2 regions of the Micromonospora sp. NPDC004704 genome follow, and region 2 is predicted to be linked to the other one. Evidence: riboswitches for the same ligand, from Rfam matches in the RefSeq annotation. Region 2 holds a riboswitch; the other holds the start of a gene.
What was found. Region 2 has a riboswitch for cyclic di-AMP ahead of ACWEFB_RS12250 (coiled-coil domain-containing protein). Riboswitches for the same ligand answer to the same signal wherever they lie in the genome.
Positions count from the first base shown of each region.

Region 1 (15,442 bases), on a different contig from region 2:
CGGTTGGTTCCCTCCCCGGCCGACCCGGTTCCGAGCCGACCCGGTCCGAGGCGAGCGGAGGAACCACCATGCGGGTTGCGGGAACCGCCGGTCCGGATGTCTGACCTCCGTACCCCCGGCCGCCACAGCACCGAAGCCGCAGCGACCGACCGTCAGTCACCCGAGCGGGAACACGAGCCGGTCCCGGCGCGGGAGTACACCGTCCCCCGGCAGCGCACCGGACACCGCCCCACCCTGCCCGGTCGCTCCGACCGCTCCGACCGCTCCGACCGCTCCGACCGCTCCGACCGCTCCGACCGCTCCGACCCGGCGACCCGTCGGAACCGCCCCGGACCGTCGAACCAGGCCGCTGGTGCCTCCGTCCCCGCTGGTGCCTCCGTCCCCGCCGACCGGCGCCGCCCGTCGGCTGCCGGCGACGGTCGCCGATCACCATTGCCCGACGATGACGACTCACTGCCCCTCGCCGTCCACCGCTCACCGTCTCCAGCCGCCCACGGCTCGCCACCTCCAGGCGCCTACGGCTCGACGTCTGCGGTGGCCCATGGTTCACCTTTTCCACTCGCCCACGGCTCGCCGTCTGCGGTGGCCTACGGCTCGCCTTTCCCAGCCGGTGGCCGATCGCGGTCCCGGGTCGGGCGCCCCGAACCGGAGTCCGGTCCGATCACGGGTTGGCGAGGCGGTCACCGTCGGGCGGCCGGTCGCGGGGCGCGGATCGGCTCGATCGGCGCCGTCGTCCTCGGTTGGCTGTTCGTGGTGCTGGTCGCTCCGCAGATCACCCTGGGGCCGGGCTGGCGGTCGTTCGCGCTTTTCTGCCACCTGGCGTGTCTCGTGGTCGGCTTCGGAGCCGTACTCACGGTGGACTGGTTCAGCCTGCGCTGGCTGCTGCGCCGGGAACGGCTCGGCACCGTACTGGGGATGGCGCACGGGGCGCACCTGCTGATCTGGCTGGGGCTGCTGGGGCTGGTCGCCAGCGGTGCGGCACTGCGCCCCGACACCTCGTCCGGGCTGGTGCAGCTCAAGCTGCTCGCCGTACTCGCGGTGGGGATCAACGGGCTGTTCCTCGGCCGCGTACGCGACCGCCTGGTCAGTGCCGGCGATGCCCCCCTGCCCTGGCCCCACCTACTCCCCGGAGCCCTGGCCGCCACAGTCAGCCAACTCGGCTGGTGGACCGCCACCATCATCGGCTTCTGGAACGCCAACCCCTAACCCCACCCCGCCCTCCCCGCCGCCCCGTGGCCCGCCGACGATCTTGCAGTTATGGCGCCCGGATTGTGCAACTGATCCGGTTTTGCGTACAGCCACAACTGCAAGATCGGCGCGCTGGTCGGGGGGACGGGGGAGGGGGTCGGGGGGCGGGGGGTTAGTTCACGGAGAGGTGGACGTGGTTGGTGTGGTTGCTGGAGGGGTCGCCGCCGCCGTTGTAGGCCTTCCAGCCGCTGCCGGGTAGCCAGATCTGCTTGAACCAGATCACGTAGAGCACACCGAGGCGGCTGGCGTTCTTGACGAAGTACGCGGCGAGGTTGTCGCCGTACGTCTTGTCGCCGCCGGTGGCGACCCCGCCGAAGCCGCCCTTTTCCGCCGCGAAGTCGCAGGCCCGGCCCTTCGGGTGTTCACCCGAGCCGCCGGTGCGGTGGCAGGAGACGAAGCGGGTGAAGCCCGCCGCCTTGGCCTGGTTCATCGCGTTCAGGGTGCGCGGGGTGATGCAGCCGGTGGTGGTCGGGTCGTTGACGCTGCACGACTCCTTCGGCCATGAGCCATCCGAGTTGCGCGGTGCGGGCTTGGCCGTGGCGGCGGTGGTGGTGCCGGTGACCCCGGGGCTGGACCCGCCGCTGCCGGCCGCGGCCAGTGCCCGTTCGGCCTGCTGCTTGCGCTTGGCCATGATGTCGAGCTGCTTGCGCTGTTCCCGGATCTCGTTGTCGATCGCCGCCTTGGCCCGAGCCTCCTGGTCGCGTACCTCGATCAGGTTCCGGAGCTGGCGGTCCTCGTTGGCGGCGACCGTGCCCAGGGATGCGGCGCGGTCCAGGAAACCGTCCGGGGAGTTGCTGTTGAGCAGGGCGGTGAGGGGTCCCAGCCGGCCGGTGCGGTACGCCATGCCGGCCAGTTCGCCGACCGTCTGGGTACGGGTGACCAGCTCGGCCTCCAGCGTCCCCAGGTGTGCGGCGAGCTGCTGCTGCCGCTTGGTGGAGTTGTCCAGTGCCGCCTGGGCGTCGAGATAGCCCTTAGCCGCGACGTCGAGTTGCTCCCGGAGGCTGTCGCTGCCGCCCTCGTCGTCGGTGCCGCCGGGTGCGGCGGCGAGTACGGCGGTGCGCGACGGTGCGGGTGCGGCCAGCGCGGCGGCGGGGGTGAAGGCGCTGGCCAGCAGGGTGAGGGTGATCGCGATCGCGGTTCGGACCGCGCGCGGATAGCGGGGTCGTACGGGCGCCAACAATGGCATTCGGTGCACGTCCTTCCGTCAGCCGCCGACCGGGTTAGCTGACGGGTTCGGGACGGAAGATCCCTACCGCTGACGCGGATGCACCCCAATGACGCGATGGTTCCCCGGCTCGCATGTGCGATTAGGCGACGGTCACCGCAGGCGCCGGAGGGCGCCGCCCGGCGGAGACCGGTGCCGAGCCTACCGGCCGGGTCCAGTACGGACAGTGTTGGCGCGTCGGGCTTGCCAAATGAATCGAAGTGATATGCCGGATATAAACTGAAAATTTCACCCGGTCGGGGGACAAAAATTAAGGGCGAGGAAAGCGAAGAGTGGTCGGGTCCCGGTGCCGGTAAGGAGTGGACCCGATAGGGGCCGCCTACCGAAAGCCGGGCCGCCCTGCCGGTGGTGCGTTGCCGGCGACAATCGCGCGGCGTACCCGATCGGGGTTCACCAGTCGGCGGGGCCGCAGTTCTCGGTCGCGCTGCCGGGCTCGACCTGGAGGGTGGCGTGGTTGATGTCGAAGTCGTCGTGCAGTGCCCCTCGGGCGGCGGCCAGCACCGCGCCCACCTCGGCGCCGGCCGACAGGGTCAGGTGTGCCGAGGCGACCTCCATGCCCGAGGTGAGCGTCCAGACGTGCAGGTCGTGCACGTTGGCGACCCCCGGTACGGCACAGAGCCGGGCCGCCACGGTGGGTACGTCGAGGTGCTCCGGCGCGGCCTGCACCAGGATCCGGACCGCGGCTCGGGCCAGTCGCCACGTCCGGGGCAGGATGAACAGGCCGATCGCGACCGCGACCACCGGGTCGGCCCACCACCAACCGGTGTTCGCGATCACCACCGCCGCGACAATGACCCCGGCCGAGCCGAGCGTGTCGCCGAGCGCCTCCAGGTAGGCCCCGCGCAGGTTGATGCTCTCCCGTGCCCCGGCCCGCAGCAGCGCGAAGGCCACCAGGTTGGCCAGCAGACCGAGGATGGCGACCACCAGCATCGGCCCGGCCAGGACGCTCGGGGGGTGGTCCTGGCCGAACCGGCGGGCCGCCTCGACCAGCACGTAGATTGCGACACCGAAGAGGAGCACCGCGTTGGCCAGCGCCGCGAGGACCTCCAGCCGGTAGAGGCCGAAGGTCCGCTGTGGGTCGTCGGTCGCGCGCCGGGTCGCGGTCATCGCCGCCAGCGCCATGCCGATCCCGAGTACGTCGGTGAACATGTGCCCGGCGTCGGAGAGCAGGGCCAGCGAGCCGGTGGCCAGGGCGGCGATCGCCTCGACGATCATGAACACGACGAGCAGCCCGAAGGCGGACCAGAGCCGTCCCCGGTGTCGCTCGGCGGCGCGCATCGACTGCGCGCCGTGGTCATGACCCGCGCCCACGCACACACCCTCCGTCGCCGGTCCCGCTATGGCCCAACATATGCTGATATCGCAATGTGTGCCAGCGGGTTGGCCCGGACCGGCACCGGGGAAACCGGGCCGGCTCAGCCCTCGTTCGCCATGGCCGCCACGATCGGTGCCCGGCTCGCCCGGCGGGCCGGCAGCACCCCGGCCAGCACCGCCGCGCCGCAGGCCAGGCCCGTGCAGAGGGCGAGCTGCCCCACGGGTACGACCGGCAGCCCGTGCCCGTAGCTGCTGATCAGCCCGAGTGCCGCGGTCCAGCCGACCCCCACCCCCAGGGCGATCCCGGCCAGCGCGCCGACCAGCGCGATCAGCGCCGCCTCGGCCAGCAGCAGGCGACCGAGCTGCCGCCGGGACAGCCCCAGCGCCCGGAGGGTCGCCGACTCCCGCGTACGTTCGAACACCGACAGGGAGAGCGTGTTGCTGATGCCGAACAGCGCGATCAGCACCGACATGCCGAGCAGGGCGGCGAAGATGCCGAGCAACTCGTCCAGCGAGGCCGACAACGCGTCCGCCTGGTCGGCCGCGCTGCTCAACCGCACCACCGGGTACGCCCGCAGCAGCCCGTCCAGCGCCTGCCGGCCGGCTGCCGTACCGACGCCCGGGGCCAGGTCGATCAGCAACTGGTTCGCCGCACCGGCCCCGTACGCGGCGGTGAACTGGCCCCACTCGACCAGCGCCGCCCCGCTCGTCGGCGCGTCGTCGTAGAGCGCGACCACGACCAACGAGCCCGACGCGTCCGCGCTGCCGGTGTCGTTCGGGCTGGTGGGAAGGCCGAGCGGGAACCGGTCACCCAGGCCGACGTTGCGGGCCTGCGCCACCCGGCGGTCCACCGCCACCGTGCCGGGCCGCAGGTCGGCCAGGTCACCGTCGGTCACCTCCGGCCGGATCGGCCCGCGCAACTGCTCCGGCGGCACCGACCAGACCCGTACCTGCGGGTCCGCCGGTGCGGGCGCCAACCGCACCTCGGCCACCGTCGCGAACGCCGGGTCGGCCCGGAGTACGCCGGCCAGGTCCGCCGGCAGCGGACCGCGCGTCACCCCCGGTGTGCCGTCGACCCGCGCCCGGTCGAGCACGAAGTCCACCGGGAAGTTCTCGGTCAGCTCCCGACCGGTCTGGTCCCGGGCGGTCTCCAGCAGCACCGCGAACATCGACATCAGCGCCACCCCCACGGTCAGCGCCATGGTGGTCGCGGCGGCCCGGCGCGGGTTGCGCCGCGCGTTCACCACCGCCAGCCGGGCGACCGGTCCGAACAGCCGCCCCGGCAGCCACCCCAGTACGCCCACCGCGCGCGGCACCAGCAGCGGAGCCGCCACCACCGCCCCGAGGAAAACGATCATCCCGCCGCCGAGGACCAGCGGCAGCCCCGGGAAGGCCAGCGGCACCCCGACCACGATCGCCAGCAGGCCCGCCCCGGCCAGCCCGGCGGCGACCAGGACCCGGACCCGCCCGCGCCGACCGGTCGAACCACGCAACTCGGCGGTCGCGCTCTCGTGCAGCGCGGCCAGCGGCGGCACCCGCCCCGCCCCCAGCGCCGGTACGAGCGCCGCCAGCACCGCGACCAGCGTGCCGAAGCCGATCGCCACAGCCACCGTCGGCCACCGCACCACCGGCGCGTGCAGCGGGATGTCGGTGGCAACCAGCTCCCGCCCCCAGATCAGCCCGTACCCGACCAGGAGGCTCATCGCCAGCCCGCCCAGCGACGCCAGCAGACCCAGCGCCAGCGCCTCCAGCAGCACCGCGGTCCCGACCTGCCGGCGGGAGGCGCCGACGCAGCGCAGCAGGCTCAGTTCGCGTACCCGCTGGGCGGCCAGGATGGCGAAGGTGTTGTAGATGACAAACGCCGACACGGTCAGCGAGACCAGCCCGAACCCGATCAGCACCGCCAGGAAACCGTCGACGTACTTGCCGGCCTGCTCGGCGAGCTGGTGCCGGAGCTGGTCGCCGGTGAGCACCGCCAACCGTGGATCGTCGGTCACCCGCGCCACCCGGTCGGCCAGCGTCTCCGGGTCCACATCCGGCTCGGCCCGGATCACCACCTGGGCGTACCGCTGGGTGCCGGTCAACCGGGTCAGGTCGGGTTCGGCCAGGGCCGCCACCGGGGAGCCGCCGAAGAGGCGGTTCACCCCGAGGTCCAGCACCCCGACCAGGGTCAACCGGTGCGGCGTACCGGCCTGGTCGAGCAGGGTCACCGGGGCGCCGAGCGCGAAACCGGTGCCGGCCACCGTGGTCTTGTCCACCGCGACCTCACCGGCCGCCGAGGGCAGCCGCCCCGCCGCCACGTCGTACGGGGCGAGCGACGCCGTACCCGGCAGGGAGAGTCCATAACCGACGTGGCCCTGCTGGGTCAGCAGCCGGCCGTCCCGGTCGAGCAGGCCCAGCCAGGCGATCACCCGACCGTCCACCTCGGCCACCCCGTCGACCGCCCGGATCCGGGCCACCGTCTCGGCCGACACCAGCGTCTCGGCGGGCTCCACCACCACGTCCACGTTCCGGGCCGAACGGGCCAGGTCGTCGTAGAAGGCGGCCCGCGCGGTGTCGCCGTAGACCAGCGTGCCGGCCAGGAAACTGACCCCGACCACCACCGCGAGGGCGGTCAACAGCAGCCGTACGGCATGGGCCCGCAGCCCGGCCACGGCCAGGCGCAGCAGCGGCCAGCTCACCCCGACCAGCGTCCCGTCATCGGCCAATGTTCCGTCACCAGCCCAATGCTCCGTCACCGGCCGCCCGTCCCGCCACGTCCGGACGTCCCGTCCCGCACAGCCGGCCAGCCGGACCGGCCCCTCCGCTGCCCGGTGCCGCTGTGCGGCGCCGCTCTGCTGCCCGGTGCCCCTCCACTGCCCGGTGCCACCTCGCCGTGCGGTGGCGACGGGCGGATCGACCGGGCAACATCGAACGCGGCACACACACCGACATCAGCCGATGCCCGCCACCACGGCGGGGGAGGAGATCGAGGATGCGAGTTCGACCCCGCACCACCGTCCTGTTTGCCGCGATGACGCTGACCGGCGTACTGGTGGCCGCCGCCCCGGCCGCCGCCGCTCCGAGCGCCGAAACCGCGACCCCGGTCGCCGCGAACCGAACCGGCACGATCTTCCCCGGTACGTTCGCGCTGCCGGACGGGTTCCAGCCGGAGGGGATCGCGATCGGGGCGCTGCCGTACGCCTTCTTCGGCTCGCGCGCCACCGGCGCCATCTACCGGGTCAGCCTGCTCACCGGCCGGGGTGAAGTGATCAACCCCGGTTCGGGCACCCCGTCCCTGGGGCTCAAGGTCGACCTGCGTGGGCGCCTGTTCGTCAGCGGCGGCAACACCGCCACCGGTGCCACCGCCCGGGTGGTCAACGCGTTCACCGGGGAACTGCTGGCCAGCTACCAGTTCAGCTCCGTACCGAGCTTTGTCAACGACGTGGTCCTCACCTCGGACGCGGCCTGGTTCACCGACTCGACCAACCCAGTCCTGTACAAGCTGCCGCTGAACCGGTGGGGCGGGCTGCCGGACGCCGACGAGGCGGAAACCCTGCCGCTGACCGGCGACATCGTCTACGGCGCCGGGGTCAACGCCAACGGCATCGTGACCACGCCGGACGGGCGCGGGCTGCTGATCGTGCAGTCCGGCACCGGCCTGCTCTTCCGGGTCGACCCGGCCACCGGGGTGACCCGGACCGTCGACCTCGGCGGGGAGTTGCTGACCAACGGCGACGGCCTGCTCCGCGAGGGACGCACCCTCTACGTGGTGCAGAACCGCCTGAACACCGTCGCCGTGTTCGAACTCGACCGCGCCGGCACCAGCGCCCGCCTGGTGGAGAAGGTGACCTCGCCGGCCTTCGACGTACCGACCACGGTGGCCGCGTACGCCAACCGCCTCTACCTGCCCAACGCCCGGTTCACCACCCCGCCGACCGCCACCACCCCGTACACCACCACGTCCATTCCCCGCCCCTGACGGCGAGCGGCCCCTTCCCGTCCTGATGAATGGGAAGGGGCCGTTCCGGGGCACCGTCGGACTTGTGACTAGCCTTCGGGGATGCCCGAGGTTGGTAGCCGCAGGCGGAACCAGCCCGCACCGCCACACGTGATCTTCGAAGCGCTCACCGAGCCGTACCGCGACCCGGCCCGCCCGTGGCTCCTGCTCCTCGACGACGAGCGGCGACCCCGGACCGTACGCGCCGAACGCCCGCATCTCGTCGTCTGGTCGTCACTGTGGACGAAGCGCCCCGACGCGCTGGTCCGGTTCGACCTGCCCGCCGACCGGGGCGGCTACGGCACGGACCTGCGCTGGACGCTGCTCGTCGACGAGCCACCGCCCGAGGCGGCCCTCCTCGGCCACCTGCGCAAGCGACTGAACCTGCTCATCAACGCGAACCTGCGTTACACCTTCGGCCAGTAACCGAGGGGGTCACGGGCGGGGCGGAGTGTCGATGGTGGTCAGGCGCTGGGTGGCGCGGGAGAGGGCCACGTAGAGGGTGCGTACGCCGGACTCGGAGTCGGTACGGATCTCGGTGGGGTTGATCAGGGCGACCCCGTCGTACTCCATGCCCTTGGCCTGGAGGCTGGTGACCACCTGCAGGCGCGGTTCGGCCAGGTGTTGCAGCCAGCCGGCGACCTCGTCCCGGCGCGGCACCGGCGTGATCACCCCGACCGTCCCCTGGACCTCGGCGAGCAGGTCCGTCACCTCCCGGACGGTCGTTGCGGCCAACTCCTCCGGCGCCACGACCAACTCGATCGGCTCGACCCCGGTGGAACGCACCGCCGTCGGCAGCGGAAGGTCGGGGGCGACCTCCCGGATCACCGCGGCGGCCACCTCGAAGATCTCCGCCGGGTTGCGGTAGTTGGTGGAGAGGGTGAAGTCGTGCCGGGGGCGGCGGCCGAGCGCCTTGTCCCGGGACTGGGACAGCTCACGGGCATCCCCGGTCCAGGCGGTCTGGGCCGGGTCGCCGACCACGGTCCAGGAGGCGAGCCGACCGCGCCGGCCGAGCATCCGCCACTGCATCGGGGACACGTCCTGGGACTCGTCCACCACCACGTGGGCGTACTCCTGGTAGTCCTCCGGGCGTTCGATCCGGGCCCGCTCGGCGCGCTGCCGGTCGGCGTACGTGCTCAGCTCGCGTACCCCACCGCCGAGCAGGTACGGGTCCCGCCGGCGCTTCGCCGCCCGCAGCGGCTTGCCGAGCAACTCGTCCAACTCGTCCAGGATGGCCACGTCGGCGATGGTCGGCCCGTCGGCGTCCAGGGTTCGCCACGAGGCGCTCAGTGCCCGGATCTCCCGGTTGGACAGGATCCCCGACGCGTACGCCTGGAGCCGCTCCGGCCGGGTCATCCAGCCCATGACGTGCCACGGGTGCAGTTGCGGCCACCAGGCCCGGATGAAGTCCCGGAAATCGCCGCGTTCGGCCAGCTCACCCTCGAACTCGCGGCGCTCCGGCAGCCGCCCGGCCCGCATCCGTTGCGCCTGGGTCCAGAGCGCGTTGAACAGCCCGTCGATGCCGGCCCGGCGTACCTCGTTGCGCCGGGCGCCACGGGGCAGTGCCCGGACCCGGATCGCGTCCAGTTCGCCGGCACCGAGCCGGAGCAGTTCACCCCGGTAGAGCAGGCGCAGCTCGTTGGGGCCGCCGGGGACGGTGTCGTGGGCGGCCCGCTCCAGCACCCGGCGCATCCGCAGCGAACCCTTGATCGCCGCGACCGCGGTCGGGTCCGTACGGGTGGCGACCACGCCGGGGAACAGTGACCCGAGCGAGTGCAGGGTGGCGGTCTCCTCACCGAGCGAGGGCAGTACGGAGGCGATGTACTCGACGAAGACCCCGGACGGACCCACCACCAGTACGCCGCCCCCGGCGAACCGGTTCCGGTCGGAGTAGAGCAGGTAGGCGGCCCGGTGCAGGGCGACTGCGGTCTTGCCGGTCCCCGGTCCGCCGGAGACGATCGTGACCCCGCCGGCGGGGGAGCGGATCGCCTCGTCCTGCTCGCGCTGGATGGTGGCGACGATGTCGCGCATGCCCCGGCCGGTCGCCTTGGCCAGCGAGGCGAGCAGTGCCCCGTCACCGACCACCCGCATGTCGGGTGGTGCGGCCCCCGGGTCGAGCAGGTCGTCCTCGATCCGGGTGACCTTCTCGTTGGCGGACTGGATCATGCGTCGCCGGACCACGCCGCGCGGGTCGGCGGGGGTCGCCTGGTAGAAGGCGGCGGCAGCGGGTGCCCGCCAGTCGATCACCAGTGGCTCGGCCCGCTCACCGCGTACGCCGAGCCGACCGACGTGCAGCACCTGCCGGTCGCGCAGGTCCAGCCGGCCGAAGACCAGCCCCTCGTGTTCGGCGTCGAGGGACTGACGGCGCCGGGCGGCGTGGAAGACCATCGCGTCCCGTTCGACGAGCGCGCCGAAGTTGCCCACCCGGGCGAGCTGGTAACCCTCCTGCTCAGCCTGGACGGCGGTCTGGCGCAGCTGGGCCAGCCGGGCGTAGACCAGGTCGAGATGCCGCTGCTCGGCGGCCATCTCCTGTTGCAGGGTGGTGAGGTCGGTCAACGTGCAGACTCCCGGTTGGTCGGTCGCGGACCGCGACGCCGAGCCCGGTCGGATCGGCCGGGCGCAGGCGCGGACGCGCAGGATTGCCAGGATGCGAGGGTACGGGGTATCCGTCCGGTCGTTCCGCGCCGATCGCCCGATCGTGCCCCGACGGCTCGTCCGGACGCCCCGTCCGCGCCCCGGACGAGGCTCCGCACCGGGCCCGGTGCAGGGCCCGCTCCAACGCAACGGAAGGGGTCCCCGGAATCTTCCCGCCGGGTCGATCAGTGTGGGTGGGGCCGTCGTTGGGCGGGGATCGGCGCGAGCGCGCGGCGGACCACCTCGAGCAGGGCGGCGTTCACCTCGTCCGGGCGTTCCAGCATGAGCATGTGCCCGGCGCCCGGACAGACCGTCAGCTCGGTGTCCGGGAGGGTCTCGACGATCGACTCGGTGCACCGGGGCGGGGTGAGCCGGTCCCGGTCGCCGACCAGGGCCGCCACCGGCAGGTCACCGAGGGTGGCGAGGGTGTCCAGGCGGTGCTGCCGGCCGATCGAGGACCGTAGCCCGCCGATCGCGACCAGCGCCGCGCGTGACACTGCCGAGGTGGTCAGCCGGATGTCCTCCGACGCGCAGTCGTCCCCGAACAGCAGCCAGCGCAGGCTGGGCCGCAGTGCCTGCAACAGCGGTTCCGGCGTACGCAGCCCCCCGCAGCGGGCCAGTACGCCGGCACCGGTGGTCTCGGCGAGCCGGATCAGCCAGGCGACCCGTGTGGGCAGGCCGTAACAGGTGTGGGTGTGGCCTTCGGCGGTGGTGGCGACGAAGACCAGTCCGGCGATCCTGGTGGCGAAGTCGTCCGGGTGGCGGTGGGCGTACTCCATGATCGTCATTCCGCCGAGTGAGTGTCCGACCAGCACCACGGGACCGGTCGGTGCCAGCCGGTCGAGCAGTTCGGCGAGATCGTCGCCGAGCCGGGCCAGGGTGGCCGTACCGAGGTTGCTCACGCCGGACCGACCGTGTCCGCGGGCGTCGTAGCTGATGATCCGGACCGCGTCGCCCAGGTTCTCCACCAGGGCGGACACCTGCCGGTGCCAGGTCCGGTGGTCCAGGGTCCAGCCGTGCAGCAGCACCACGGTGATCGGTGCGGTGGCCGGTCCGACCTGCTCGACCTCCAGCCGGATCCCGTCGGACAGCTCGACCCCGGCGGTATCGGGTCCGGCGGTACCGGGTCCGGCGGCGGCGAGCGCGTCGGGAGCGTCGAGCGGGGGCTCGGGAGTGTCGAGCGCGTCGGGGGCGCCGGTCGGCTCGGGCGCGGCCAGGGTGGCCGTCGCGGGGGCGGAACCGACCGGCTCGACCGGGATGCGCTGGGTCGGGGGGTGGTCAGACATGGCTACCTCCGGGTCGTCCGAGGGTTGCCGTACCCGCGGGTAACAAGCGTACCCGCGATCTTGGTCGCGGCGTTCCGGTTGTTACCCGACGGTCATCCTGGGCAATCGCACCCTGACGAGGTGTCGGGAGCGGATGCGTCAGACTGCGCGAAAAGCGACAAACGCCCCGGTCCGACACGAAGCCGGACCGAGGCGTTCGCTCGGTTCAGTGCGATCAGGCGGTGAAGACGCCAGCCTCGACGAGCCGCTTGTCGGCGGTGTCCCAGCCCTCGCCCGGGAAGGCCGCAGCCAGGCCGGCGATCTCAGCGCGGATCTTGACAGCGTGGCCGGCACCGGCGAGCTGACGAAGCTCCTCGATGAAGGCGTCCGAGTCGGTGCGCACGTGCACGGTCTTGCCGTTGGTCAGGTTCCGCACGTAGGCGTGCTTGCCGCCGTTGAGCGGGATCAGGTACTTGAACTCGCCGAGCACGCTCAGGGCGCCACCCTGACCGGCCTGGCCGGCGCGGACTGACGCGCGCGCGGTCTTTGAGGTGTTGTTCGCCACGAAAGTGCTCCTTGCCAGACATAACGGGAGGACGGAATGCGCGGCGGCAACACGCCGGACGCGCCTTGGTGGCCGGGGGGCCGCCGAACTGCTGTTGGCGGCCTGGGCCACCGGATCCACGAACGCACGGCGACACAGGACGCCGAGTGAACTTTACACGACCACGAGAGCCGTACGGCGACCGCGGCCTGTCGTGAGGAATGAACACCCCCTAGCGGTACGGCTATTCCGGCATGCCAAAATTCCGATTCTCTGGCGCACCATCCGTCACACGAGTCATCATGTGTTCCAGCATCGCCTGGTGATCGAGGTCGTAGGGGAAGACGCACCTCGCTCTCCGGGAGGTCACCGTGCCAACGCGTGGCGTCGTATACGTCCACTCGACCCCGCTCGCCGTGTGTGCACACGTCGAGTGGGCGATCGCGCGCGTCCTTACCGTGCCGGTCAATCTGCACTGGACGGTTCAACCCGTCGATCCCGGCGCACGCCGGGCTGAGTGCAGTTGGTCCGGCCGGCCGGGGACGGGCGCGGAACTGGCTGCTGCCCTGCGGCAGTGGCCGATGATCCGTTTCGAGATCACCGAGGAGCCGAGCACCGGGGTCGACGGTGAGCGGTTCATGTACGTCCCCGGACGCGGGCTGTTCCGGGCCACCACCGGCGCCGCCGGTGACATCCAGCTCGGCGAGGACCGGCTGCGCGCCATCATGGCGTCGGCACGGGCTCCCGAGGCACTGGCGCACGCCCTGGACAAGGCACTCGGCACGGCGTGGGACGCCGAGCTGGAGCCGTACCGGTACGCCGGTGACGGGGCCCCGGTGACGCTGCTCACAAGGGTCGGCTGACCGTGCGGGGACGGCCCGGTCAAGTTGCCCTGATAAGGGGGAAACTGATGGGATAGCGGGATGCCGACCCTCCTCCGGCGTACCATCGCCGCGTTTGCCGTACTGGCCGCGCTGACCGCGACCGGCTGTGCCGGTCGATCCGACCAGGGCACCACGGCGGGCGCGAGCCCCAGCGTCCCGGCCAGCCCCACGGCCGGTCCGAGCCCCTCCGGCGGCCCGGATCCGGCAGCGCGGGCGGCCGAGCTGGTCGGCCGGCTGACCGACGAGGACCTGGTCGGCCAGGTGCTGATGCCGTACGCGTACGGCAGCTCGGCCACCAAGGTAACCCCCGGCTCGGCAACCGGGAACAAGGCGCTGGCCGGAGTCGAGACCCCGGCCGAGATGATCGCCAAGTACCGGCTGGGCGGGCTCATCCTGGTCGGGTTCTCCGCCGACGACCCCACCGGCAAGAACCAGGTCACCACGAACGTCGACAACGTCGCGCAGGTGCACGGGCTGACCGGCGGGTTGCAGGAGGCCGGCGCCAAGCTCGCCGCCGGCACCGCCCCGCTCCTGATCGGCACCGACCAGGAGTTCGGTGTGGTCACCCGGATCGGCACCGGCGTGACGGTGCTGCCCAGCGCGATGGCCTTCGGCGCGGCCCGCAACCCAGGCCTGACCGAGGCCGCCTGGTCGGCCGCCGGCACCGAACTCGCCGCACTCGGGATCAACGTCGACTTCGCCCCCGACGCCGACGTACTCGGCGCGCACAGCGCGGTGATCGGGTCCCGGTCCTTCGGCGACGACCCCAAGGTCACCGGGGAACAGGTCGCCGCCGCCGTCCGGGGCCTGCAGGGCGCGGGAGTCGCCGCGACCCTCAAGCACTTCCCCGGCCACGGCCACACCGCCGCTGACTCGCACGACGACCTGCCGCAGCTCACCCAGGACCGGGCCGCGCTCGACAAGGGCGACCTGCCGCCGTTCACCACCGGCATCGCCGCCGGCGCCGGGCTGGTCATGTCCGGGCACCTGGACGTACGGGCGATCGACCCGGGGGTGCCGGCCACCTTCTCGCACAAGGTGCTCACCGACCTGCTCCGGGGGCAGCTCGGCTTCAAGGGCGTGGTGGTCACCGACGGGATGAACATGGCACCGGCGATGCGCTACCCGCCGGGCGAGGCCGCGGTCCGGGCGATCAACGCCGGCAACGACCTGCTGCTGATGCCGCCGAACCTGACCCAGGCCTACGACGGGCTGCTGGCCGGCGTACGCGACGGGACGCTGCCCCGTACCCGGCTGGTCGAGGCGGTGACCCGGGTGCTGACGCTGAAGTTCACGCTCGCCGGGCGACCGGCCCCGGCGATGGCGACCCTGGACACGGCGGCGCACCGGGACGCCGCCCGGAAGGTGGCGAACGCGTCCGTGACCGCGCTGCGCGGCACCTGCGCCGAGGCGGCCGTGCACGGGCCGATCACGGTCACCGCCGCCAACGGGCGGGAGAAGACCGCCGCCACGCTCACCGACGCGCTCCGGGCCGCCGGTGCCACCGTGGTCGCCCAGGGCGGCACGGTCGTGCACCTGGTCGGGTACGGCGACGCCGCCTCCGACCTGAACACCGCCGCCGGGGTCACCGTCGCGATGGACACCCCGTACGTGCTCGACGCGGCCAAGTCGCCGGTCCTGCTGGCGACGTACTCGTCCACGGCGGTGTCGATGGCGGCACTGGCCGACGTGCTCGCCGGAAAGGCCCGACCGACCGGTCAGTCACCGGTGCCGGTGACCGGCCTGCCGCGCAGTTCCTGCACCGCCTGAGGAGTTCCGCCGGCCGTCGCCGGGGACCGCTCGGGCGGCCTCGGCGACGTTGGTCGTCGGCCCGCCGGGATGCCGCTGCTGGTAGCGTTCGGAAGTCCGCCGGGTCGACCGGAACGGGGGGTGCGCGGGCCGTGACGCAACCGGGACCGGCGCTGTCCGTGGTCGTGCCGATGTTCAACGAGGAGACCGTGCTCCCGCTGCTGGTCGAGCGGCTCCGCGCGGTCCTCGACGGGCTCGGCGAACCGTACGAGGTGGTCGCCGTCGACGACGGAAGCACCGACGGCACCGCCGCCGCGCTGGCCGGACTGCGGGCCCACTGGCCACAGCTACGGGTGCTGCGGCTGCGCCGCAACAGCGGGCACCAGGCGGCGCTCGTCGCCGGGGTGCTCCGGGCCGTCGGCGGGCACGTGGTCAGCCTCGACGCCGACCTCCAGGACCCGCCGGAGACCATCGCCGAAATGCTGCGGGTCGCCCGCGCCGGCCAGCTCGACATCGTGTACGGCGTGCGCGCCGACCGGCGTACCGACACGGTTTTCAAGCGGTGGACCGCCGGGCTGTACTACCGGCTGATGCGACGGC
Region 1 is NZ_JBSGCD010000003.1:312,995-328,436, forward strand. Features, by position in the region: gene ACWEFB_RS05765 (hypothetical protein) at 754-1,206, shown strand; gene ACWEFB_RS05770 (coiled-coil domain-containing protein) at 1,361-2,425, opposite strand; cyclic di-AMP (ydaO/yuaA leader) riboswitch at 2,442-2,572, opposite strand; gene ACWEFB_RS05775 (cation diffusion facilitator family transporter) at 2,864-3,784, opposite strand; gene ACWEFB_RS05780 (ABC transporter permease) at 3,889-6,495, opposite strand; gene ACWEFB_RS05785 (superoxide dismutase) at 6,762-7,748, shown strand; gene ACWEFB_RS05790 (hypothetical protein) at 7,830-8,192, shown strand; gene ACWEFB_RS05795 (HelD family protein) at 8,202-10,322, opposite strand; gene ACWEFB_RS05800 (alpha/beta fold hydrolase) at 10,586-11,686, opposite strand; gene ACWEFB_RS05805 (hypothetical protein) at 11,901-12,230, opposite strand; gene ACWEFB_RS05810 (DUF3145 domain-containing protein) at 12,581-13,072, shown strand; gene ACWEFB_RS05815 (glycoside hydrolase family 3 protein) at 13,133-14,863, shown strand; gene ACWEFB_RS05820 (glycosyltransferase family 2 protein) at 14,995-15,442, shown strand, end outside.
Region 1: another riboswitch for cyclic di-AMP. It lies ahead of ACWEFB_RS05770 (coiled-coil domain-containing protein); the one in region 2 lies ahead of ACWEFB_RS12250 (coiled-coil domain-containing protein).

Region 2 (15,442 bases):
CGGTTGCCGGACAGGCCCGCCACCCACAACCACGTCGGCGGCCCGCACGCCGGGGCGCTGTTCACCCTCGGGGAAACCGCCTCCGGAGCGGTGGTGCTCGCCGCCTTCGGGACGATGCTCGACCGGGCGGTGCCGCTGGCCGTCACCGCGAACATCGCCTACCGGAAGCTGGCCCTCGGCCCGGTACGGGCAACCGCCCGGCTCGGACGACCCGTGGCCGAGGTGACTGCCGAGTTCGACGCCGGCACCCGTCCCGAGTTCCCCGTGCTGGTCGAGATCGGCACCGAGGACGGCGAGGTGACCGCCGAGATGACCGTGGTCTGGACGCTGCGCCGCCGCTGACCTCGTACGAGGTGGGAAACACCATCGAGGAAAGACGTTTATCCGACCGGTTCCCCCGGATAAGTTGAGAGCGTGCTGGGTCTACCCGCTCATGTGACCGCGTGCCTCTTCGACCTCGACGGAGTGCTGACCCAGACTGCCCGGGTCCACAACTCCGCCTGGGCCGAGACGTTCGACGCCTTCCTGCGTCAGTGGGCCGACGCCCACGGGCAACCGTTCGTGGCGTACGACCCGGGGCCGGACTACAACCGGTACGTCGACGGGCGCCCCCGAGCCGACGGCGTACGGACCTTCCTCGCCTCCCGTGGCATCGAACTGCCGGAGGGGAAACCCGACGACCCGCCCGAGGCGAACACGGTCAACGGCGTCGGCAACCGGAAGAACGAGATCCTGCTCCGCCGGATCCACACCGACGGCGTCCAGGTGTACGACGGATCGGTCGCGTACCTGCACGCCGCCGCCCGCGCCGGGCTGCGCCGGGCGGTCGTGTCGGCCAGCGCGAACTGCCGGGACGTGGTGGCCTCCGCGGGACTCGAGGACCTGCTGGAGGTACGGGTCGACGGGGTGGTGGCCGCCCAGCGGGGGTTGCGCGGCAAACCGCACCCGGACACCTTCCTGGCCGCCGCCGAGCAGCTCGGCGTCAAGCCCGACCAGGCCGCCGTCTTCGAGGACGCGCTGTCCGGGGTCGAGGCGGGCCGGGCCGGTGGCTTCGGCTATGTGGTCGGGGTCGACCGGGTCGGGCAGGCCACGGCGCTGCGCGAGCACGGTGCCAGCACCGTCGTCACCGACCTGGCCGAACTGCTGACCCGCGAGGATGCCGCATGATCCGGGAACGGGCCTATCCGGTCGAGCCCTGGCACGTCCGGGAGACCCGCCTCGACGTCGACGTGCTTGCCCAGTCGGAGTCGGTGTTCGCCCTCGCCAACGGTCACATCGGACTGCGCGGCAACCTGGACGAGGGCGAGCCGCACGGGCTGCCCGGCACCTATCTCAACTCGTTCTTCGAACTCCGGCCGCTGCCGTACGCCGAGGCGGGTTACGGCTTCCCCGAGTCCGGGCAGACCATCGTCAACGTCACCAACGGCAAGCTGATCCGGCTGCTCGTCGACGACGAACCCTTCGACGTCCGGTACGGCGAGCTGTTCGACCACGAACGGGTCCTCGACCTGCGGGCCGGGACCCTGCACCGGGAGGTGCTCTGGCGTTCCCCGGCCGGCAAGCGGGTACGGATCCGCAGCACCCGACTGGTCTCCTTCACCCAGCGCTCGGTCGCGGCCATCCGGTACGAGGTGGAGCCGGTCGACGAGCCGCTGCGGCTGATCGTGCAGTCGGAACTGGTCGCCAACGAGGTCCTGCCGGCGCAGAGCAAGGATCCCCGGGTCGCGGCGGTGCTGGAGTCGCCGCTGCAGTCCGAGGAGCACCTGGCCCTGGAGGACGGGGGTCTGCTGGTTCACACCACCAGGGCCAGCGGGCTCCGGCTGGCCGCGGCGATGGGCCACGAACTGGAGGCACCGGCCCGGACCACGCTGAGCACCGAAACCTTCGACGACTGGGCCCGGACCACCATCACCTGCGTACTCCAGCCGGGTGAGCGGATCCGGTTGGACAAGTACGTCGCGTACGGGTGGTCCAGCGAACGGTCCCGACCCGCCCTGCGCGACCAGGTCGGCGCCGCCCTGGCCGGGGCACGTTTCTCCGGCTGGGAGGGGCTCTGCGCAGAGCAGCGCGACTACCTGGACACCTTCTGGGACACCTCCGACGTACGGGTCGAGGGCGATCCGGAGGTGCAGCAGGCGGTCCGGTTCGGCCTGTTCCACGTACTCCAGGCCGGTGCGCGGGCCGAGTTGCGACCGATCGCGGCCAAGGGGCTGACCGGTCCGGGGTACGACGGGCACGTCTTCTGGGACACCGAGACGTTCGTGCTGCCGGTGCTGACGTACACCCTGCCGTCGGCGGTGGCGTCCGGGCTCCGGTGGCGGCACTCCACCCTCCCGATGGCCCAGGAACGGGCCCGGACCCTCGGGCTGAACGGGGCCGCGTTCCCGTGGCGGACCATCCGGGGCCAGGAATGTTCGGCGTACTGGCCGGCCGGCACGGCCGCGTTCCACATCGCGGCGGACATCGCCGACGCCGTACGCCGCTACGTGCAGGCCACCGGCGACCAGGACTTCGAGCGCGAGATCGGGCTGGAGTTGCTGGTCGAGACGGCCAGACTGTGGCGTTCGCTCGGGCACCACGACCGGGCCGGCAAGTTCCACCTGGACGGGATGACCGGCCCGGACGAGTACACCGCGGTGAAGAGCGACAACGTCTACACCAACCTGATGGCGCAGCGGAACCTGCTCTCCGCCGCCGACGCCGTGTCGAGGCACAGCGACCACGCCTGGCGGTTGGGCGTGGACGACGAGGAGACCGCCGCCTGGCGGGACGCGGCGAACGCCATGCACATCCCGTACGACGAGGAGTTGGGCGTACACCAGCAGGTGGAGGGCTTCACCCGGCTCCAGGAGTGGGACTTCGCGGGCACCCCGCCGGAGAAGTACCCGCTGCTGCTGAACTACCCGTACTTCGACCTGTACCGCAAGCAGGTGGTGAAGCAGTCCGACCTGGTGCTCGCCATGCACTGGCGCGGGGACGCGTTCACCCCGGAGGAGAAGTCCCGCAACTTCGCCTACTACGAGCGGCGTACGGTCCGCGACTCGTCGTTGTCGGCCTGCACCCAGGCGGTGCTCGCGGCCGAGGTGGGGCATCTCGAACTGGCCCACGACTACCTGGGCGAGGCCGCCCTGATGGACCTGCACGACCTGAACCAGAACACCCGTGACGGGGTGCACGTCGCCTCACTGGCCGGGGCGTGGATCGCGCTGGTCGCCGGGTTCGGCGGGATGCGCGACCACGGGGACACCCTCTTTTTCGCGCCCCGGCTACCGAACCGGATCGATCGGCTGGAGTTCTCGCTGGTCTGGCACGGGCACCGGCTCCGGGTCGACGTACGCGAACGCGAGACGACGTACTCCCTGCGCGACGGCGACAGCAGCGGCGGGGTGGTGGAGCTGTTCCACCACGGGGAGAAGGTCCGGGTCACCTCCGGCGAACCGGTGACCAAACCGGTGCCGGAAGCGCGCCCCGCGGGTCCCGCACCGAAGCAGCCGCCCGGCCGCGCCCCGGCCCGCAGGGCTTCGGTGGCCGAGATCGCCGGTCCGACCGTCAAGTCCGAGGTGGAGCCCCAACGCCCCCGCGCCCAGAAGTAGGTCTGCGGCCGTCCCCGGTCAGAGCAGGGACAGGTGTACGTGGTTGGTGTGGTCGCTGGACGGGTCGCCCTTCCCGGACGAGTACGCCTTCCAGCCCGTTGCCGGGAACCAGATCTGCCGGTACCAGATCACGTAGAGGATGCCGAGCCGGTCGGCGTTGCGGACCAGGAACGCGGCGAGGTTGTTTCCGTACGTCTTGTCGCCGCCGCTGGCGTCCCCGCCGAACCCGCCGGCTTTCGCGGAGAAGTCGCAGGCCCGGCCCTTCGGGTGTTCGAACGGCCCACCGCTGCGGTAACACGACACGTAACGGGTGAAGCCGAGCCGTTTGGTCTCGGTCAGCGCATGCAGGGTGCGCGGGGTGAGGCAACCGCTGGTGGTCGGGTCGTTCTGGTTGCAGGACTGCGCCGGCAGGGACCCGTCCCGGTTGCGTGGCACGGGTTGCGCGACCGGTGAGCTGGCGTTCACGAAACCCTCGGTCGTGGTGCCGCCGACCTGGGAGAGGGCGCGTTCCGCCGCCTCCTTCTGCTTGGCCATCACGGAGAGCTGGCGCTGCTCCTCGGCCATCGCCACGTCGGCCGCCGCCTTCGCCCGGGTGGCCCGGTCGCGTGCCTCGTACAGTTGGCGAAGTTTGCTGTTGTCGCGCTGCGCGATCAGGTCGAGCCCCCCGGCCCGGTCCATGAAGTCGTCCGGTGAGGCGCTGCCGAGCAGCGCGGAGATCGGCCCGATCCGGCCGATCCGGTAGGCGCTGACGGCGACCTCTCCGACCTCGGGCGTGAGCTGGTCGAGCTGTGCCTCGATCTGCCGCAGTTCGTCGGCGAGCGCCACCTGGTGCTTGCGGGCGTTCTCCACCCCGACGCTCGCAGCGGCGTAACCACGCCCGGCCGACTCGAGTACGTCACGTAAGAGGGGGTTGCCGCCCTCGTCCCCCGGCGCGGTCGGCGAGGAGGGTGCGGCTGCGGCCGGCCCGGCCGCGACGGCGGCACCGCCCAGCAGAGTCACCACGGCGAGCAGGGTCAGGGCCAGCGAGAACCGCTGACGCTTAGGTCTCGTCATGCACGTTCCTCCCGTCGGCCGCCGACCGGGTTAGCTGACGGGTTCGGGACGGAACAGGCCCTACCGCGTGTGCGGACTCACCCCGACTACCTGGTTCCCCGGCTCGCACAAGGCGATTGGGCGGCGGTCGTCGCCGACAGCAGAGGGGGTACCACCGGGTCGGAACCGAGGGTGACATTACCGGATCAGACGGACTTAGTACCCGATTTCAGGGTCGCCGCCAGAGATTTCTCCTGCTAGCGCACCGAACCCCGGCGGGCCTCCGTGAGGAGTGCCCGCCGGGGCGTGTCGTCGTGCCCGGCCCCTGCCGCGTCCCGGAGACCGAAATCTCCGGTGTCGGCCGAGCCATGGTGTCTCTCCTGGTCTAGCGGCGGTCCCCGGTCGAGGGAACACCCGAAGGGTCGTGCGGGGTCACCCGGCGCGGGTCGTCCGAGGCCCGTGCCTGTGCCGCCTCGTCCGCCCAGTCCCGCCGCGCACCCTCGCGCTTGTCGCGTTTGTCCTTCGGCGGACTGGTGCCGGCTCGACCGGACTCCGACTTAGCGGATTTGTGGTGGGTCATGGCATCCTCACGATCGCCTCAGCGCGGGCCGCTGCCACGGCCGCCGTGGTCTTCCTGCCTGACCCGGTTCGCCTTCCCGACCACCGAGCCCGCAAACGGGGATTGGCGGCCCGGCGGCGGGTTGTTCCACTCGTAGGCGGGTACCGGACAGCGGGTGGAGACAGTGACGACCGAGACCACGATCTGGGCCGGGGAGGTGCAGCTCACCGCCGACCTGGTCACCCCCACCGAGGGGACGGTCGGGGTGGTGCTGTTCGCCCACGGCAGCGGCAGCTCCCGGCGCAGCCCGCGCAACGTCGCGGTGGCCAGGATACTCAACCAGCGGGCCCTGGCGACCGTGCTCGTCGACCTGCTCACGCCCGAGGAGGAGCAGGTCGACGAGAAGACCGCGGAGCTGCGCTTCGACATACCGATGCTCGCCGGCCGGGTGGTCGGTGTGATCGACTGGCTGCGGGCCGAGCCCGACACGGCCGCCGTGCCGATCGGGCTGTTCGGCGCGAGCACGGGTGCGGCGGCGGCACTGGTAGCCGCGGCCGAGCGGCCGGAGCACGTACCGGCGGTCGTCTCCCGCGGCGGCCGCGCGGACCTGGCGGGTCCGGCCCTTTCCCGCGTACGGGCGGCGACCCTGCTGCTGGTCGGGGGTCAGGACGAACAGGTGATCCAGTTCAACCAGCAGGCCCGCGACGCGCTCGGCGGGGAGGTGGAACTGCGGATCATCCCGGACGCGACCCACCTGTTCCCGGAGCCCGGAGCGCTGGAGCAGGTGGCCGACCAGGCCGCCGACTGGTTCGCCGACCGCCTACCCAGCTTCGGCGCCGCCCCCTGACCGGTGCGCGCTTTCGCCGCTGCCCGAGGCCGTCCGTCTGCGGCCCGGACGCCGAACGCGGACCCCCGTCCGACCCGTTCATCGGCGGGATTGGCGGGTAACCCGCTGGCATGCACATCGGGATCATCGGCGCAGGAAACGTAGGTGGAACGCTCGCCCGTCGTCTCGCCGCGGCGGGCCACGAGATCGCGATCGCGAACGCGAGCGGCCCACAGAAGATGCAGGACCTCATGGGCGATCTCGGACACCGGGCGCACGCGGTACCCCCGTCGGAAGCGGCGCGCTTCGGTGACGTGGTGATCGTCGCCGTACCGTTCGGACGGTACAACGAACTGCCCACGGCGGAGCTGAAGGGCAAAACCGTCATGGACACCGGGAACTACACACCGGACCGGGACGGGAACATCCCCGAGTTGGACCAGGACCAGACCACCTCCAGCGAGATGGTGCAGCAGCACCTGCGCGGTGCGCACGTGGTCAAGGCGTTCAACACCCTGCACGCCGAGAACATGCGCGACCACGCCCGCCAGTCCTCGGCCCAGGAGCGGTACGGCATTCCGATGTCCGGGGACGATCCGCAGGCCAAGCGGGCCGTCGCGGACCTGGTGGAAGAGCTCGGTTTCCAGCCGGTGGACGCCGGTGATCTCGCGTCCGGTGGGCGCAAGCAGCAGCCGGGCGGCATCACCTACGACGCCGACTTCACGGCAGACGAGCTGGTCGAGGCGTTACGCCTGGACTCCTGACCCAACCACGTCGCTGCCGTCGGCTGGCTGCCTCCGCAGTGCCGGTCACGAGGGGTCCCGCCCCTGCCGGAGTGCGGTGATGGTGTCGACAACCCGGTAGACCACCGCGGTCACCGGCACCGCCACGAAGGCCCCGGCGATCCCGCCGAAGAGCGTGCCTGCGGTGACCGCCACCAGGATCACCACCGGGTGCAGGCGCACCTGCCGTTTCATGATCAGTGGTTCGAGCAGGTTGCCCTCGGTCTGCTGTACGGCGATCACCGCCAGGAGCGTCAGCAGGGCGGTGGTCGGACCGTTGGCGGCGAGGGCGACCAGGACCGCGACGCTGCCGGCGACGGTGGCGCCGATGATCGGGATGAACCCGCCGAGGAAGGTGACCACCGCCAGCGGAAAGGCGAGCGGGACCCCGAGCAGGACCAGCGCCAACCCGATGCCGATGCCGTCGATCGCCGCGATCGCCACCGTCCCCCGGGTGTACGCGCTCAGCGTGTGCCAGCCGTTGCGCCCGGCCTGGACGAAGGCGGGACGGGACCGTTCGGAGACCCGGCTCAGCACCCAATGCCACATCGGCCGCCCGTCCTTGAGCAGGAAGAACAGCAGCACGAAAATCAGCAGTACGGCGCCCGCCACCTCGGCTGCCGTACGGGCGCCGGCCACCGGGTCCGGTGTCGACCGGCGCAGCCCGTCGGTCGCCTGCTTGGTCCACCGGTCCAGTTGCTCGGGGCTGACCGGCAGCGACCCGGTGATGAAGTCCCGGGTCCGGTCCAGCCCCTCGTCCAGTTGCTTGCTCAGGCTGGAGAACTGGTCCGCGGTGAGGGTCCACACCAGGTACGCGGCCCCGCCGATCACCGCCAGCAGGAGGAAGAGGGAGATCAGCGCGGCCAGTGCCGGGGGCAGGCGCAACCGGCGCAGCCGTACGGCCAGCGGGTCGAGCATGGCGGCCAGGAAGAGGGTGGCGGCGAGCGCGATGGTCAGCGGCGCGAGCCGGGAGGCGAGGGTCGCGAGCAGGTAGACCCCACCCGCGATGATCAGCAGGCAGGCGCTCCAGACCACGGACCAGCGCAGGAACCAGGGCAGACTGTCCCAGGTGCTGTGCACCCGTTGCTGGGCACCCTGGATCCGATCGAGCCTGCCGTGCAGCGGGGCCTCCGGCTCCGGCGCTGCCGGGCCCGCCCCGACAGCCTCCGGATCGGGTGCCGCGGTGCCGTCAGACACTGTCGGCCCCTCGCTCGCTCGCCATGGTCACGGTGACCCCTCTCGATGTCGGCGGAGGGGCAGTACCCGGTCAGGGGTGGGTCGACACGTCTGGGCGGGGCGTCCAGAAGCCTACGCGATGAGGCGATAGCTCCGGGTTTCGTCCTGAATATCGCTCCGTCGGCGTTCCGGTAGCCCGCCGCCGCCCACGCTGCTGTGGTCACCGTCCGCGGTGGTCGCGGCGCTGCTGAGTCTCCGGGAGTCGGGCGGCGTCGAGGGCCCCGGGTCCGGGTCGGGCCCGGCGTCGCCAGGACAGACGGATGGGGGCTCCCGCTGGCACGGGAGCCCCCATCGGGTCAGGTCGGATCAGGGACGGCCGTCGGCACCGCACTTGATGATCGGCCGGATGCAGTCCTGCACCCGGCGGGCCATCTCGGCCTCGGGCCAGGCGTTGAAGAAGTCGCCGTGCATCGTGTAGCCAGCACCGGAGGCGAGCCGGAACCGGGCCGGGTCACCATTGGCCGGGTACCGCAGGACCTGGCGCAACTTCGGGACCGGCACCGGATGGGTGCTCGGGCAGCCACCGTTGACCGGGTACGCCATGTGGCTCTTGTGGTCGGGTGAGTCGAGGTCGACCCCGTTCCAGCACTGCGGGAAGTCCAGATACGACTCGATCATGCTTCCGGCGGGACAGTTCACGAAGTCCTTCGACGCACCGACCTCGCCGTGATGCAGACAGGACCAGCGGGAGTTGGTGGAATCGTCCGGCGCGGTCGCCCTGGCGTTACCGGCGACGATCCGCAGCCCGAGCGGCAGCGGCTGGATCTGCGCGATCACATCGTCGCGTACGCCCTCGCCGAGGTAGTAGAACGTGGTGATCTCGGGCTCGACCGGCTGGTCACTGACGTACAGGGTCGGCACCCAGTACGACGACTTGTCCACCGCCGGATTGCAGTTGCTGTTCGCGTTGAGCAGGTCCGGCAGCTCGGTGTGGGCGTTGGTGACCTCGCTGCCGAAGAAGCTGTGCATGTGCGAGGCGCCGGGCAGGCCGGGGAAGACGATCGGGTCGTCGGGCAGGCGGTGGCTGAACGGGCAGTCGGCGAGGAACTCCGCCACCCTGACCGGTTCGGCGGCGGCGTCGGCCTTCGACACGGCGGCGGTGAGGTAGCTGCCCATGAGCGCGACCAGGGCGGCGAAGAGCAGGGCCAGGCGCAGGCGTGGCCGGGTGACGAGAGCGGATCTCCGGTGCATACGGAAACTCCTTGGGCTCACGGGTGGGGGTACGTGCGGTGGAGTGCCGGGGCGCCGAGGGGACGCCCGCGGGGGCCGGCCGGGGTGACCGGCCCCCGAAGCGAGAGACGGTTACTGGTAGACGCGTACGTAGTCGACGAGCATCCGGGACGGGAACGGGGTGGTGCCGTCCACCGGTCCGGGGAAGTCGCCGCCGACCGCCAGGTTGAGGATGATGTAGAACGGGTGGTCGAAGATCCACGGCCCGCGGGTCGCCTCGACCGTCTCCTTGCTGGCGTAGAAGACCGTCTGGCCGTCGAGCTTGAACGTGATTCCCCGGCTGTCCCACTCGGCGGCCCAGACGTGGAAGTCGTCGGCCAGGTCGACCCCGCCGGGCGCCGGATACTTCTGCCCATAGCCGCCACCGCCGTTGTACTGCGGTGCGTGGAGGGTGGAGTAGCCCTCGAACGTGTTGCGGCCGAGGACCTCCATGATGTCGATCTCACCGTTGTACGGCCACGGGCGGCCGGTGAGGAAGTCGGCGCCCATCATCCAGAACGCCGGCCACAACCCGTTGCCCTTCGGCACCTTGACCCGGGCCTCGACCCGCCCGTACTGGACGGTGAACTTGCCGCCGGTGTTCATCCGGTGCGACGTGTAGTCACGGCCACCTGCAGTTTCGCGCCGCGCTTCCAGGACGAGCGAGCCGTTGCCGTCCATGTTGGCGTTGTTGTTGTCGGTGTAGTACTGGACCTCGTTGTTCTGCCCGGTGCCCGGGTCGATGGTCCACTTCGCCGGGTCCGGCTTGCTGCCGGCGGCACCGTTGAACTCGTCGCTCCAGACCAGCTCCGTGGCCGGGAACGTCGGGTCGGCCGGCTGCGCGGGCGGGGCGGTCGGGTTGCCGCCGGTCCCGTACACCTTGAACTCGTAGAGCGAGTAGCCGTACGGCCCGGACCGGGCGGTGCCGTACATCCGGACGTAGCGACCGGTGCCGGTGGCGTTGATCGTTTCCTTGAAGCCCCGACCGGTGGTGGTGGAGTAGATGGTGGTCCAGGTGGTCGCATCGGGCGAGACCTGGATCTGGTACGCGGCCGCGTACGCCGGATCCCACTGGAGGACCACCTGACTCACCGTTGCGGTGGCACCGAGGTCGACATAGATCCAACCGGGATCTACCCAGCCCGTGGTGGAACTGGTTGCCCAGCGGCTCGCCGGGTCGAGGTCGAACGCCTTGTCGGGTGTGCACTCGAAGCAGTTCACGTCGCTCTGGTCGGTCGAGGCGACGGCCGGCTTGCCGTACGACAGCAGCCCTTCCTCGGCGGCGCTGGCCGCGCCCGGCGTGACGGTCAAATAGCCGCCGAGCAGGGCGACCAACGCGGTCAGCGTGGCGATCCCGCGCCACCGACCAATGCTTGGAGCAGTAGGAGCCCGATCCATCAGTCCTCCTTCGCGGAGTAGGACGAATGGCATCAACCCATGATGGGCTGGTGTCATCTGGACGAAGAGAGCGCTCCCTTGCAACCCACTCTTAACCGGATCATCACCACTGTCAATTCGGGGAGGTGGTCGGAGAGCGCTCTCCCTTCCGGGTAGCGCTCCCAGGTGGGTGATCGAAGGACGGGCTGGCAGAGACCTCGCCGGACCAGCGAAAGGTCTGAATTGCCAGGTAGAGAGCGCTCCCGCAACAAACGCTCGACCGATCGATCACGGCGCCCCGGCCCGGCGCCCCAGATTTCTCAAAAATTTCGCCGATATCGTGCTGTGGCATGAGCATCGAACCCTCGCAGACCACCCACGAGCGCGGCACGACCGTGCCGGAGCTGACCGAACGGCTGCGGACGTTCGTCGCCGAGCGCGACTGGCAGCAGTTCCACACCGCGAAGAACCTGTCCATGGCGCTGGCCGGCGAGGTCGGTGAACTGCTGGCCGAGTTGCAGTGGCTCACCCCGGACCAGGCGGCCCGGGTGATGACCGACGACCCGGCGGCCGGCGCGCGGATCCGCGCCGAGATCGGGGACGTGATGATCTACCTGACCCGGCTGGCGGACGTACTCGACATCGACCTGGTGGCCGCCGCCCACGACAAGCTCGACGACTCGGCCCTGCGCTACACGGTCGAGCGGTCCTACGGCTCGGTCGCAAAGGTCCCACCCAACCAGCCGTCCGGGTTGTAGCCCTCGGTTGATCTTCTGGCTACAGTCGTGGCAACAAAGCGGTCCGACGGGCTTCCGAGGTCTGGATATGCCCCCCATCCGCACGATCAATTCGTGCTGCCCGGGGGCAACTGTCGATGTCGGCGTACCGTACGTCCGCTGCTGGTCTATTGCGTCTGGCCACCGAGGGCACCCTCGCTGACCGAGTGAACGAACAGGTCACGATGGCACGCGGTCACGGAGTCGGCCTCGCGGAAAGGCGATCCTGGGCGCGCAGCCTCTCCGTGCTGGCCCAGGACCTGGTCGACGCCGGGCTCGGCCAGGTGGAGGTGCTCGCGGAGTACCAGTTGCCGCTCACCAGCAAACGGGTCGACGCGATTCTGGCCGGAGTGGATCCTCGTACCGGCGCCGACTCGTTCGTTGTGGTCGAGCTGAAACAGTGGTCGTACGCGACCGCTTACGAGGACTCGTCCACGCTGGTCGCGGTCGAACATGCCCGAGGTCCGCGACTACATCCCGGTGAACAGGTTGCCGACTACTGCGAGTACCTCACCGACTTCCTCGGAGTGCTGCATGACCAACGCAACCCGGTGCACGGGCTGGCGTACCTGCACAACGCGATGGATCGGGACGTCAGCGATCTGTTCCAGCGGCAGCCGAGCGAGCAGAGCCTGATCTTCACGAAGCAGCGGCGCGGGCAGCTTCTCGACTACCTTCGGGAACGTCTCGCCCCGGAACCCGGTGCACCGGCCGCGGACCGGTTCCTGAGCAGTTCCGTACGGCCGAGCAAGCATCTGCTCACCCACGCTGCGGCTGAACTGAAGGAACGATCGAACTTCACCCTGCTCGATGAGCAGCGGGTCGCGTACGAGTTGGTGTTGCACTCGGTCGAGCGAGCGCGCTCGGCGGACCACAAGCGGATCGTGGTGGTGGCCGGCGGACCCGGCAGCGGCAAGAGTGTCATCGCGCTGTCGGTGCTCGGCGAACTGGCCCGCCAACAGCGGCCGGTGATGCATGCGACCGGGTCGCGATCGTTCACCCAGACCCTGCGCAGATACGCTGGCCGCGGATCGACCCGACTACAGGCGATGTTCAAGTATTTCAACAGCTTCATGGACGCGGACCGAAACGGCTTCGACGTGCTGATCTGCGACGAGGCACACCGAATCCGGGAGACGTCGGTCAACCGGTACACCCCGAAAACAAAGCGTGACTCCGCCCGGCCACAGCTCGACGAACTGATCGCCGCGGCACGGGTGCCGGTCTTCCTGCTCGACGAACACCAGGTGGTCAAACCAGGTGAACTGGGCAACGTCGACATCATCTCGTCGTATGCGGAGAAACTCGGGCTGACCGTCGACGTCGTGTCGTTGCACGACCAGTACCGGTGCGGCGGCAGCGAGCTGTACGAGAGTTGGGTGATGGATCTACTTGGCCTGACCGGCCACGGCCCATCGATCTGGGACGACGATGGACGGGTTGATCTGCGACTGGCCGAGTCGCCGGAGGAGCTGGAGTCGTTTCTCGCCGAGCAGCAGCAGCGGGGTGAAACAGCGAGGATGTCGGCCGGTTACTGCTGGCCGTGGAGCGACCCCCGCTCGGATGACACGCTCGTGCCTGACGTCCGGATCGGCGCGTGGGAGCGACCTTGGAATGTCAAGAGTGACCGCAGTGTCGGCGATGCCCCAGGCAGCGCGTTCTGGGCAACAGATCCCAACGGCTTTGGCCAGGTGGGATGCGTCTATACCGCCCAGGGCTTTGAGTACGACTGGTCAGGCGTCATCATCGGACCTGATCTGGTGGCGAGGGACGGGCGGTTGATCACCCGGCGGAGCGAGTCGAAGGACCCGGCTTTCAAAAGCCGCAAGTCGGTCAGCGACGAGGAGGCGGACCGGCTGATTCGCAACACGTACAAGGTGCTCCTCACTCGGGGAATGAGCGGCACGATGCTCTACTCCACCGACCCCGAGACGCGCGACTACCTCGCGAAGCTGGTGCGACCCCGCCGCCGTTTGGGAACCCGGTAGGAGTCGATCGCCGACGGGTGCGCCGGGTTGACAAGGTAGCTATAGGCGGCCGAGGTGGCTACAGTTTGAGCGGTTAGGCGGATCGACGGGCTTTCGGTGAACACGGACACGCCCCCACCGCACGAGTTTTCGTGCTGTCGGGGGTTCCACCGGTGTCGGCGTTCCACAGCTCGCCCGAAGATATCTGGCGATTGATCAAGACCCGTGAGCTTGTGCCGAGGATCGAAGCAAAGCTGCTGGCGAAAGGCCACCAGCCGGAGCAGTCCGAGCGAAACTCCTGGATGAACAGCCTTACCGCGCTGGTGACGCCGCTGATCGCCACAGGTCTCGGCAACATCGACATGCTGGTCGAGTTCCAGCTACCGCAGACCAGCCGTCGGGTGGACGTCATCCTGGCAGGTCTTCATCCCGAGACAGGACGAGACTCCTATCTCGTCGTCGAGCTGAAACAGTGGTCCGGCGCCGAACCTGTCGATGATGCCGAACACCTGGTCAAGGCGAGCGGGGTCGAAAAGCTGCAGCTACACCCGATGACCCAGGTCACCGGGTACTGCGACTACGTGGCCGATTTCCTCGCCGTGCTGTGGGAGTGGCCCGAGGCATTGCGTGGCCTGGCTTTCCTTCATAACGTACGTGGCCAACGGGCCAGCGCGTTTCCACGCCGGTTCGAGACCGATCGGGTACGGCTGTTCACCGGGGACGATCGGCGCGAACTCGTCGCGTTCGTGAAGTCACACCTGCGCCCTGCTCCGGGTAGGGGAGTGGCCGATCGTCTGCTCGAGAGCGCGGTCCGGCCGAGTCGCCAACTGCTTTCGTATGCCGCTGACGAACTCGCGGACCGTAGCCATTTCGTCCTGCTCGACCGGCAGCGGGAAGCCTTCGAAAAGGTCCAGCTGGCGGTGCGCCGGGCGCAGCGCGGACGGCGGAAAAAGGTCGTCATCGTCAGTGGCGGCCCAGGTAGCGGAAAAAGCGTCATCGCGCTGTCGCTGCTTGCCGCGCTTGCCAGGGAGGGGCGCCTGATCGCCCATGCCACCGGCTCTCGTGCCTTCACCCGAAGCATGCAGCGGTACGCCGCCCGTGATCCCGAGGTTCGTAGCTCGCGCCAGGCGCCTCTGTTCAAATACTTCTACGACTACATGGAGGCCGGGCGGGACGATCTCGACGTGCTCGTCTGCGACGAATCGCACCGCATCCGCGAGTGGTCGAAAAAGGGCAAGATACGCGGTGAAGTGACGCAGATCGAGGAGTTGATCGACGCGGCCAAGGTGCCGGTCTTCTTCCTTGACGACCGTCAGGCGGTGCGGCCAGGCGAGATGGGCACCGTTCGTGCCATCAGCGACCACGCACGGCACGCGGGCTACGAGTTCGAGGTGATCGACCTCAACGGACAGCACCGTTGTGGCGGGAGCGTCGAGTTCGAGCGATGGGTCGATCGGCTGCTCGGACTGACCGAAGGTGGCCCGTATCCGTGGCCGGGGGATGACCGCTTTCATGTTGGAGTGGTGGACACACCAGAGGTGATGGAGTCGCTGCTCGCTCGGCAGCAGAAGGATGGCTCAACAGCTCGGATGACCGCCGGCTTCTGCTGGCGCTGGAGCAAGAAGCCGTTACGAGACGGCACTCTCGTCCCAGACGTAGTGATCGGCGACTGGAAGCGTCCATGGAACGCGTCTGAGGACTACCCCAAGGGCGGGGTACCGACAAGTGCCTACTGGGCGACCGATCCCGCCGGGTTCGGGCAGATCGGCTGCATCTACACGGCCCAGGGCTTCGAGTACGACTGGAACGGGGTGATCATCGGTCCCGACCTGGTGGTTCGTGATGGTCAATTCACCACTCGCCTCGGCGCGTCACGGGATCCAGCATTCAACGGCGAGGAGCCACCCTCTCCTGAGGATGCGGATCCACTGCTGAAAAACGCGTACAAGGTTCTGCTCACACGAGGGCTGAAGGGCGTCCTGATCTACTCGACCGACGCGGCGACCCACCGGTTCCTTGCCGATTTGGTTGGTCCTGCGCGTGTGCTGCGCGCAGCCACCGATGAGGAGCAGGCGGGCGTTTACC
Region 2 is NZ_JBSGCD010000007.1:171,013-186,454, forward strand. Features, by position in the region: gene ACWEFB_RS12235 (DUF4442 domain-containing protein) at 1-342, shown strand, start outside; gene ACWEFB_RS12240 (HAD family hydrolase) at 415-1,167, shown strand; gene ACWEFB_RS12245 (glycoside hydrolase family 65 protein) at 1,164-3,593, shown strand; gene ACWEFB_RS12250 (coiled-coil domain-containing protein) at 3,612-4,646, opposite strand; cyclic di-AMP (ydaO/yuaA leader) riboswitch at 4,650-4,779, opposite strand; gene ACWEFB_RS12255 (dienelactone hydrolase family protein) at 5,369-6,031, shown strand; gene ACWEFB_RS12260 (NADPH-dependent F420 reductase) at 6,142-6,774, shown strand; gene ACWEFB_RS12265 (AI-2E family transporter) at 6,820-7,989, opposite strand; gene ACWEFB_RS12270 (DUF1996 domain-containing protein) at 8,335-9,219, opposite strand; gene ACWEFB_RS12275 (family 16 glycosylhydrolase) at 9,331-10,635, opposite strand; gene ACWEFB_RS12280 (nucleotide pyrophosphohydrolase) at 10,965-11,372, shown strand; gene ACWEFB_RS12285 (DNA/RNA helicase domain-containing protein) at 11,489-13,378, shown strand; gene ACWEFB_RS12290 (DNA/RNA helicase domain-containing protein) at 13,531-15,442, shown strand, end outside.